Regions from separate parts of the Comamonas sp. GB3 AK4-5 genome, predicted to be linked through region 1. Evidence: predicted binding sites of a transcription regulator. Region 1 holds the regulator's gene; the other holds the start of a gene.

Region 1 (4,551 bases):
CAGCCTCCGCCGCCACACTATCTATCCGTTCGGGGCCAACCCATCAGCTCCAGCATCAGGCTGATGCGCGCCTTCACCGCAGGCAGTGCGCTCACGCGGCTGTCATCGGCACCCTGGGCCTGGACGATGCGGCCCTGGGCGCAGCGCGTGGTGCAGCGCACAGCCAGGCCATGCGCCTGGGCATGGTCCAGCGCGGCATCCAGGGCTTTGTGGGTGGTGCCGTTGCCGGTGCCCGCCACCACCAGCCCGCGCACGCCGGCCGCGCACAAGGCCTGCACCTGGGCCAGGGCCGCGGCGGCGCTGCTGCCCGCATGGCTGAGCAGCACCTCCACCTGCGGCCAAGACTCGGCCTCCGGCAAGGCCGTAGCCGGGGGCTGCGGTGCGGACTGGACCTGGACCGCCGCCATGCTGGCTGCCGCCCAGCGCACCCGCCCCTCTTCCACCCAGCCCAGCGGGCCGGCTTCGCCGCCGTCGAATGCATCCACCCGGTAGGGGTGGACCTTGCACACCTGGCGGGCGCTGAACACCCGCCCCGCAGCCACGACCAACACGCCCCGCCCCTGTGCAGCCGCATCGGTCGCACAGGCCACGGCATCGCGCAGATTGCCCGGGCCGTCGGCGGAAATGGCAGTGGCCGGGCGCATGGCGCAGGTCAGCACCACGGGCTTGGCAGGCGCCAGCACGCATTGCAAAAACCAGGCCGTTTCTTCCAGCGTGTCCGTGCCGTGGGTGATGACGATGGCCGCCACATCATCGCGCGCCAGCAGCTGGGCACAGCGCCGGGCCAGCAGCAGCCAGGTGGCGTGATCCATATCCTTGCTGTCCAGCTGGGCCAGTTGCTCGGCCTGCAGCGCGGCACCCGCCAGCTGCTGCAAATCGGGCACGGCCTGCAGCAGCTCGGCCACGCCCAACTGGGCGGGGCGATAGCCCACGCCGGTACCGGCATGCTCGGCCAAGCCCGCAATCGTGCCCCCCGTCCCCAGGATGACGATGTTTTTGCCACATTCCACTTGCAGTCCTTTCCAAACTGGTCAAAAATACAGGTACTGGATGAACACACAGTATTCATCTTTGATCGATCAAGGAATGCCCATGGACCACCCCAAGCTCACCCCCCGGCAACAGCAGATTCTGGACCTGATCCAGTCTGCCATTGCCCGCACCGGCGCCCCGCCCACCCGGGCCGAGATCGCCAACACCCTGGGTTTCAAATCCGCCAATGCTTCGGAAGAGCACCTCAAGGCCCTGGCCCGCAAGGGCGTGATCGAGCTGGTCAGCGGTACCTCGCGCGGCATTCGCCTGTGCGCCGAGACGGTGCGCAGCATCAATGCCGCACGCGGCAACAGCTTTGCCCTGCCGCTGTCCGCCATGCAGCCGCTGCAGCTGCCCCTGGTGGGCCGGGTGGCGGCGGGCTCGCCCATTCTGGCGCAAGAACATATCGACCAAACCTATGCCGTCGAGGCCAGCATGTTTGCCCACAAGCCCGACTACCTGCTCAAGGTGCGCGGCATGTCCATGCGCGACGCCGGCATCCTGGACGGCGACCTGCTGGCCGTGCAGTCCACCCACGAGGCCCGCAACGGCCAGATCGTGGTGGCCCGCCTGGGCGATGACGTCACCGTCAAACGCCTGCGCCGCGCGGGCCAGCGCATCGAGCTGCTGCCCGAAAACCCCGACTACCCCATCATCCATGTGCATCCGGAAGAGCCTTTTGCCATTGAAGGCCTGGCCGTGGGCCTGATCCGCAACACGCTGATGTAACGCGCCCAGCGCCACAGGCCGCCGGCTCAGCCCGAGCCCCGGCAGCCTCCCCACCAGCGCTACGGCGCTGCCTGCCACCGCACCGGCACCTGCCTCGCGCATGCCCCGGTCGGGCTTTGCTCACCTTTTTTCCGCTCCGCATCAGGTTTTCATGGCCTGAGGGAGTTTCTACGCCCGCGACAGAAAGCGAGTCCTCCATGCGCCTGTTCACCACATCCCGCACCCTTGCCGGCTTTGCCACCTCGGCACCACGGTCGGCAGCGCTGTCGACAGCCTCTTCCCTGCGCCAGCCACGGGCTCGCCGCACTACAGCGCGGCACGGCGCCTCCCGCGCAGGCACAGCGCCAAGCGCCGGCAGACTTGCCAGCCATGCAAGCACCCCGACCGCCCCGCTTGCTGGCGCACAACTGCCTGCCATGGCCGCCAACGACAGCAGCTATGACGCCGTGACCCTGGACGACAAGGTGCGCATTCTGCGCAGCGACGCCAACGACCACGCCCGCATGGTGCTCAGCGGCCGCATGGCCGATGTGTGTGCAGCGCTGGAAAAGATGTCATAACTCCCTGGGTCGCCTACGACGCCATCCCCCAAGGGGGACGACACCGGCACGGCGGGGCGGCCCTTGCGCGGCGTCTCCGAGCTCGGTTGCGCCAGCTTTATGCGTATTGGATCAAACAAAGCTTGAGATGATCTTTGCAGCCCCACCGAGAGCGTGAACACGCTCTGAGACATCATGGGCACCGCTCTTGCCACCCGGTTGCTGATCTGTATGGCCTATATGCCTGGCACGCAGGCGCACAATGGCGGCATGAGCCAGATTTCCACCCACATTGCCGACCTGCGCAAAAGCTACGAGCGCGCAGAACTCCATGAAGCGGCCTCCCAGGCCGATCCGCTGGCGCAGTTCGACCAGTGGATGCAGGAAGCCGTGAATGCCCAAGTGCTGGAGCCCAATGCCATGACCGTGGCCACCGTGGGTGGCGATCTGCGCCCCAGCACCCGCATTGTGCTCATCAAGGGTTATGACGCACGCGGCATCGTCTGGTACACCAATTACGACAGCCGCAAGGGCTCGGAGCTGGCGGGCAACCCGTTTGCGGCGCTGCAGTTTCACTGGGTGGAGCTGGAGCGCGTGGTGCGCATCGAGGGCCGGGTGGAGCGTGTGAGCGACGAGGAAAGCGACAGCTACTACCGCAGCCGGCCACTGGATTCGCGCATAGGCGCCTGGGCCAGCCCGCAAAGCCAGGTGATTTCCGGACGCGGCGTGCTGGTGGCCAATGCCGCCAAATATGGAGCCCAGTTTCTGCTGAACCCGCCACGCCCGCCGCACTGGGGGGGGTTTCGCCTGGTGCCCGACCGCTGGGAATTCTGGCAGGGCCGCAAAAGCCGTTTGCATGACCGCCTGCGCTACCGCGCCGAAGCAGGCACCGATGACAACGTGCGGTGGCTGCGCGAACGTCTGGCACCCTGACCCCTGCCCCCTCCTGACCCCGGCCACTGGCGCATCGCGGATTCGATGTGCGTCAAGGTCGGCCACCGCACCATAGCCGATGATGGGGCATCGCATACGGCGTGATACGGCATAAATGGGCTTCGCAGCACAGCAAGAAAACCAGCGATTGCGTCACCAAGGTGTCAGCAAAACATGTGCAAGCCGTCATATTTCCGGCCTGAGCATGCCTGTGCCGCGCAAGTGATTGGGAGATGCCTTGCTCCCGCATAGAATCAGCCGCAATTTGCGGCGCTGCAGCAGCGGCTACAGCCCCACCGGATTTTCACTATTCATAAGCGAGACACCCCGATGACAAACGAAGAAATCTTGGCCCAGTACGGTCCGCGCGAAGCCATGGAGTACGACGTGGTGGTGGTCGGCGGCGGCCCTGGTGGCCTGGCCACCGCCATCCGCCTCAAGCAACTGGCCGCCGAAAAAGGCCAGGACATCTCCGTGGTGGTGCTGGAAAAAGGCTCCGAGCCCGGCGCGCACACGCTGTCGGGCGCCATCATGGACCCCAAGGCGCTGACCGAGCTGATCCCTGACTGGAAGGAAAAGGGCGCGCCCTTGAACCAGCCCGTCACGGCCGATGCCATGGTGTTCCTGAGCGAAAAAGGCTCGCTGCGCACCCCCAACTTCCTGCTGCCCAAGTGCTTTCACAACGAGGGCAACTACGTGGTGCGCCTGGGCTTTGTCAGCAAGTGGCTGGCCGACCAGGCCGAGGCCCTGGGCGTGGAAATCTTCCCCGGCTTCACCGCCGCCGAAGTGCTGTTCAACGACGACGGCTCCATCAAGGGCGTGGCCACCGGCAATATGGGCGTGGGCAAGGATGGCCAGCCCACCGGTGACTTCCAGCTCGGCATGGAGCTGCACGGCAAGTACACGGTGTTTGCCGAAGGCGCACGCGGCCATCTGGGCAAGCAGCTGATTGCCAGGTTCCAGCTGGATGCGGACAAGGATCCGCAAACCTACGGCCTCGGCATCAAGGAACTGTGGGAAATCGATCCCGCACGCCACCAGCCCGGCGCCGTGCTGCACACCGGCGGCTGGCCCATGGACGCCAAGACCTATGGCGGCGGCTTCCTCTACCACCTGGAAGACAACCTGGTCACCCTGGGCTACGTGGTGGGTCTGGACTATTCCAACCCCTACCTCTCTCCGTTCGAGGAGATGCAGCGCTGGAAGACCCACCCCAATATCCGCTACTACCTGGAAGGCGACGAGGCCAAGGGCATCAAGCCGGCCAAGCGCATCTCCTATGGCGCACGCGCCATCACGGCCGGCGGCATTCTGAGCC
Region 2 (4,551 bases), 710 kb from region 1:
TGTCTTCGGGAGCGCTGCCGAACTGGGCTTGCCACTGGCGGGCGATGCTTGGGTCCTGCAGCAGCTGGTGGATATGGTCCCATTTGGACAGGCCCATGGGCCCGCGCGCCTGGGCCAGGGTGATGGTGATGCCGAAGGTGGCAAAGGCCTCGACAAAAATCTGTGTGGGTGCCAGCGAGCCAAAGTCCACCAGCGTGCCGGCCCAGTCAAAGATGACGGCCTGCAGCGGTGCCAGGTTGGCAGTGGAAGAAGAGCGCGCAGCGGCAGAAACGGCGGCGGGGTGGAGGTTCTGGGTCATGGCGGAGAAGTTTCAAAAAAGTGAGCTGTCTGTGCTGGTGCAGTATGCGTTTCAAGGTATTCCCATGCAGGGCCTGCATACCGGCAGTAGCGACGCAGCGCAGGGTTGCGTCATTGGCAGCCATGCTAGGGCTGACATATTTCTGCCATGTGAAAGATTCAGAATCGGCCGCCATAGCTTCCATAGACAAAAGCTGGAGATGCACTCCGGCCCCCTCCCTTTCTGATTCGCCGCTTTGCCATGAGTACCGCCCGCTACCGCGCCTTTGTGGCCGTGGCCCACCATGCCAGCCTGAGCGCTGCCGCCCGCGCCCTGGGGGTGAGCCAGCCCACGGTGTCCACCCAGATTGCCGCGCTGGAGCGAAGCAGCCGCAGCGCGCTATTTCACCGCCAGGGCTATCGCATGTGGCCCACCAGCGCCGGAGCCCGCCTGCTGCCGCTTGCGCACAAGCTGCTCGCCCTGGAGGCCGAGGCCGACTTTCTGCTGCGCGATGCCGGCCAGCTGAACCAGGGCGAGCTGAAGATTGGCGCCGTGGGCCCTTTCCATGTGATGGAGATGGTGGCCGCCTACCGCGCCCGCCACCCCGGCATGCAGCTGTCGGTGCGCGTGGGCAATTCCCAGCAGGCGCTGCACGACCTGGAGCACTACACCACCGATGTGGCCGTGCTGGCCGGCCTACACGAGCGGCCCGAGCTGCTGGCGCGGCCTTATACGCGCCACCCCATCATCGTGATGGCGCCGCTGGCCCACCCCTTTGCCCAGCGCAGCGAGATCGCGCTACAGGAGCTGCACGGCCAGCCCCTGATCTGGCGCGAGCAAGGCTCCACCACCCGCACGGCCCTGGAGGCTGCGCTGGCCGCCCATGCGGTGCAGCCGGTGACGGCGCTGGAGATAGGCAGCCGCGAGGCCATACGCGAGGCCGTGGCCCATGGACTGGGCCTGGGCACGGTCTGCGCCTCGGAGTTTGTGCCCGACCCGCGCCTGCGTCCGGTGCGCATTGCAGGCGAGCCGGCCCACACCACCACCTATGTCTATGCCATGCGCGAGCGCAGCGACAGCCTGCTGCTGAAGTCGTTCTGGGCTGCTGCGTTTGGAGAAGCTTTGCCGACTGCATGAGCGCTCAGGACTGCGAAGCCCTGGATTGATGCACCCCGGAGCGGGCCAGGGAAGTGGGTCGGGCACTCAGACCGCCCCCCACAACGGCCAGACAGCGCTTCAGGCGCGACGCTGGCCCGCAGACAGTACTTGCGTACGGCAAGGGCCAGCAACAAAGCATGAAGCGCTGTATGGCCGCCTCCCAACGAGACAACCAAGCACTCCCAAACATTCTTCAAAACAAGCTCTGCTGACCTGACAGCAAGCTGTGGTGGTACAGACTGCAATCAAGCCGCACCCGCTCGCGGTTCAACCCCAGCTTGCGGCAGGCCAGGGCAAAGCGCTGGCCCAGCATATCGGCCCATGCGCCCTGGCCCTTCATGCGCTGGCCAAACTGGCTGCTGTAGACCTTGCCCTCGGCCCGCTGTTCCTCGCTGATGCCATGCAGATCGCGCACCCGCTCCAGTACGCGCTGGGCGCGGTCGGGGTAGTGCTGGCGCAGCCAGGCTTCAAACAGGGGCGCCACCTCCCAGGGCAGACGCAGCACGGCATAAAAGGCCTGGCGCGCGCCGGCCGCGTGGGCTGCGGCCAGCACCTGCTCCAGGTCATCGTTCAAAAAAGGGATTTGCGGCGCCAGGCTCACGCCCACGGGCACACCGGCCTCGGCCAGGATGCGCACGGTGCGCAGCCGCCGGTGCGGCGCTGCGGCCCGGGGCTCCAGCCTGCGGGCCAGCTCGGGCTGCAGCGTGGTGAGGGTGACGTACACGGCCACCAGCCGCTGGCGCGCCAGCGGCACCAGCAGGTCCAGATCGCGCTCCACACCGCTGCCCTTGGTGACGATGGAAAACGGGTGGCGCGCCTGGGCCAGCACCTCGATCACACGCCGCGTCAGCCCCAGCTCGCGCTCTATGGGCTGGTAGCAGTCGGTGACCGAGCCCAGCATCACGGGCGCGGCCCGGTGGCTGGGCCTGGACAGCTCGGCCCGCAGCACTTCGGGCATATTGGCTTTGGCAATCAGCCGGGTTTCAAAGTCCAGCCCCGGCGAATAACCCAGATAGCCGTGGGTGGGCCGGGCATAGCAATAAATGCAGCCATGCTCGCAGCCCCGATAGGGGTTCAGCCCCAGGTGAAAAGGCAGATCGGGCGAGTCGTGGCGGCTGAAGGCGGATTTGCACTGCTCCCACTCCAGTTGGGTGTGCAGGGCGGCGGGTGTAAAGGCATCGTCTTCGCCCTCAGCGCCCTGCCCCCAGCCGTCGTCCATCGCCTCGCGCGCATCGCGGGCAAAGCGGTGGGCAATCTGGCTGAGCGCGGCCCGCCCCTTGTGCAGCGTGACGGGCTGCAGGGCGTCGGGGGTATCAGGGTGGGAGGGCTGCGGCATGGATTTAACTGTATATAAATACAGTTATTTGCACAAGGTGTTTTTCACGGCCAAGGCTTTCCAGGTTGAACCATGCAGAAACAAATAGCGACCCGGTACAGTGATGGAGCGCACTACTAGCTCCTTTTTTTAAAGTTGCAAGCCGCTGTCACATATCGCACTTCGGCGTGCGGGATCGCTTGGCAGAAGCGCCCGGCCGGCAGACAATGGGCCTATCGCACCAAGATGGTGCTTTTTTCACGATGCCTTGGCCCGGACAACCCCGTTGCCCGGGCTTTTGTCCGTGTGGACTTGGCCATACAGCGCCACGCGCACGGTTCAACCCCTTCCACCGCAAGGAGCCCCATCATGGAGCGCAAGCCCACCATCACTCTGTCGACCCTGGATCTGGAGCGCATCGAAGCCCTGCTGGAGAAGATGTCTGGCGATTTCCCCGGCCGCGACACGCTGGAAACCGAGCTGGACCGCGCCGATGTGCTGGAGCCCTCCGAGATGCCGGCCACCGTGGTGACCATGAACTCCACCGTGCGCTTCACCCTGCTGGAAAGCGGCAAGACCAACACGCTGACCCTGGTCTACCCCCGGGAAATGGATGGCAGCGCGGACAAGGTGTCGGTGTTTGCCCCCGTGGGCATTGCCCTGCTGGGCCTGAGCGTGGGCGATGAGTTTCAGATGCCCAGCCCCACCGGCCAGAAGGTGACGGTGCGTGTGGATGGCATCGACTTCCAACCCGAAAGCGCGGGCGAGCTGCACCGTTGAACGCATGGCGCCCAGCCAGGCTGTGTGCCCGCGATTTCACTCCATGCTGAAATATTTAAATCCGCAGGCACAATACAAAACATGTCTCAGATCTCGCCTCTCCCTTCGCTGAATCGGCAATTCGTCTCACACTTTGGCGAAATGGGCAGCCGCTGGGGCATCAATCGCACCGTCGGCCAGATCTACGCCCTGCTCTATCTGTCGCCGCGCGCGCTGAATGCCGAGGAGATTGCCGAGACGCTGGAGTTCTCGCGCTCCAACGTGAGCATGGGGCTCAAGGAGCTGCAGTCCTGGCGACTGGTCAACCTGCGCCACCACCCCGGCGACCGGCGCGAATACTTTGAAGCGCCGCAAGACGTGTGGGAGATCTTTCGCCGCTTGGCCGAAGAGCGCCGCCGCCGCGAAATCGAGCCCACGCAGTCCATGCTGCGCTCGGCCCTGCTGGAATCGGCCCAGTCCGAAGACGAGCAACATGCCCAGCAGCGCATGCAGGAGATGTACCAGCTCATCGAAAAGCTGATGACCTGGTTTGACGATGTGCAGCGCCTGCAACCCGAAACTGCCATGCAGCTGATGGGCATGGGCTCGGCCGTCACGCGTGTGCTGGAGATCAAGGACAAGCTCACCGGCCGCGGCAAAAAGCCCGCTAAGGACGACAGCCAAGACTGAAAAAAGGCCTGCAGATGCAGGCCTTTGTTTTTGCGCGCATCACCACAACGCACGGTATTGGGTGGCAGGAGTGGGTCAAAAAACCGCAGCGGGCCCCAAAGCACAACCACAACGGCCAGACAGCGCTTCAGGCGCGACGCTGGCCCGCAGACAGTACTTGCGTACGGCAAGGGCCAGCAACAAAGCATGAGGCGCTGTATGGCCGCCTCCAAACGATTAACCATCCACGGCCTTCAGGGCTGGCTTCAAGGCTTGGTGATCTGGGCGCGCAGGGCGCGTAGCTGCGCCTTGATGCGCTGCGTGTGGCCAATCCCCATGCGCAGCAAAATCTTCTGCCCCGCTGAGGCGTTCT

The links. The regulator LexA, encoded in region 1, represses DNA repair genes until DNA is damaged. The targets are predictions, from matches to a motif close to ACTGTATNNNNATACAGT.
Region 2: ACA027_RS15565 (PA0069 family radical SAM protein) is a predicted target of LexA. The motif match lies at 2,779-2,796, and genes of this name have one in related genera.

What each region holds. Positions count from the first base shown of each region.
Region 1 covers NZ_CP166730.1:2,719,628-2,724,178, forward strand. Annotated here, with positions in the region: gene ACA027_RS12245 (asparaginase) at 18-1,010, opposite strand; gene lexA (transcriptional repressor LexA) at 1,093-1,761, shown strand; gene ACA027_RS12255 (hypothetical protein) at 2,178-2,321, shown strand; gene pdxH (pyridoxamine 5'-phosphate oxidase) at 2,571-3,233, shown strand; gene ACA027_RS12265 (electron transfer flavoprotein-ubiquinone oxidoreductase) at 3,564-4,551, shown strand, end outside.
Region 2 covers NZ_CP166730.1:3,432,918-3,437,468, forward strand. Annotated here, with positions in the region: gene phnX (phosphonoacetaldehyde hydrolase) at 1-298, opposite strand, end outside; gene ACA027_RS15560 (LysR substrate-binding domain-containing protein) at 539-1,414, shown strand; gene ACA027_RS15565 (PA0069 family radical SAM protein) at 1,629-2,771, opposite strand; gene rnk (nucleoside diphosphate kinase regulator) at 3,120-3,530, shown strand; gene ACA027_RS15575 (GbsR/MarR family transcriptional regulator) at 3,612-4,199, shown strand; gene ACA027_RS15580 (DUF3014 domain-containing protein) at 4,445-4,551, opposite strand, start outside.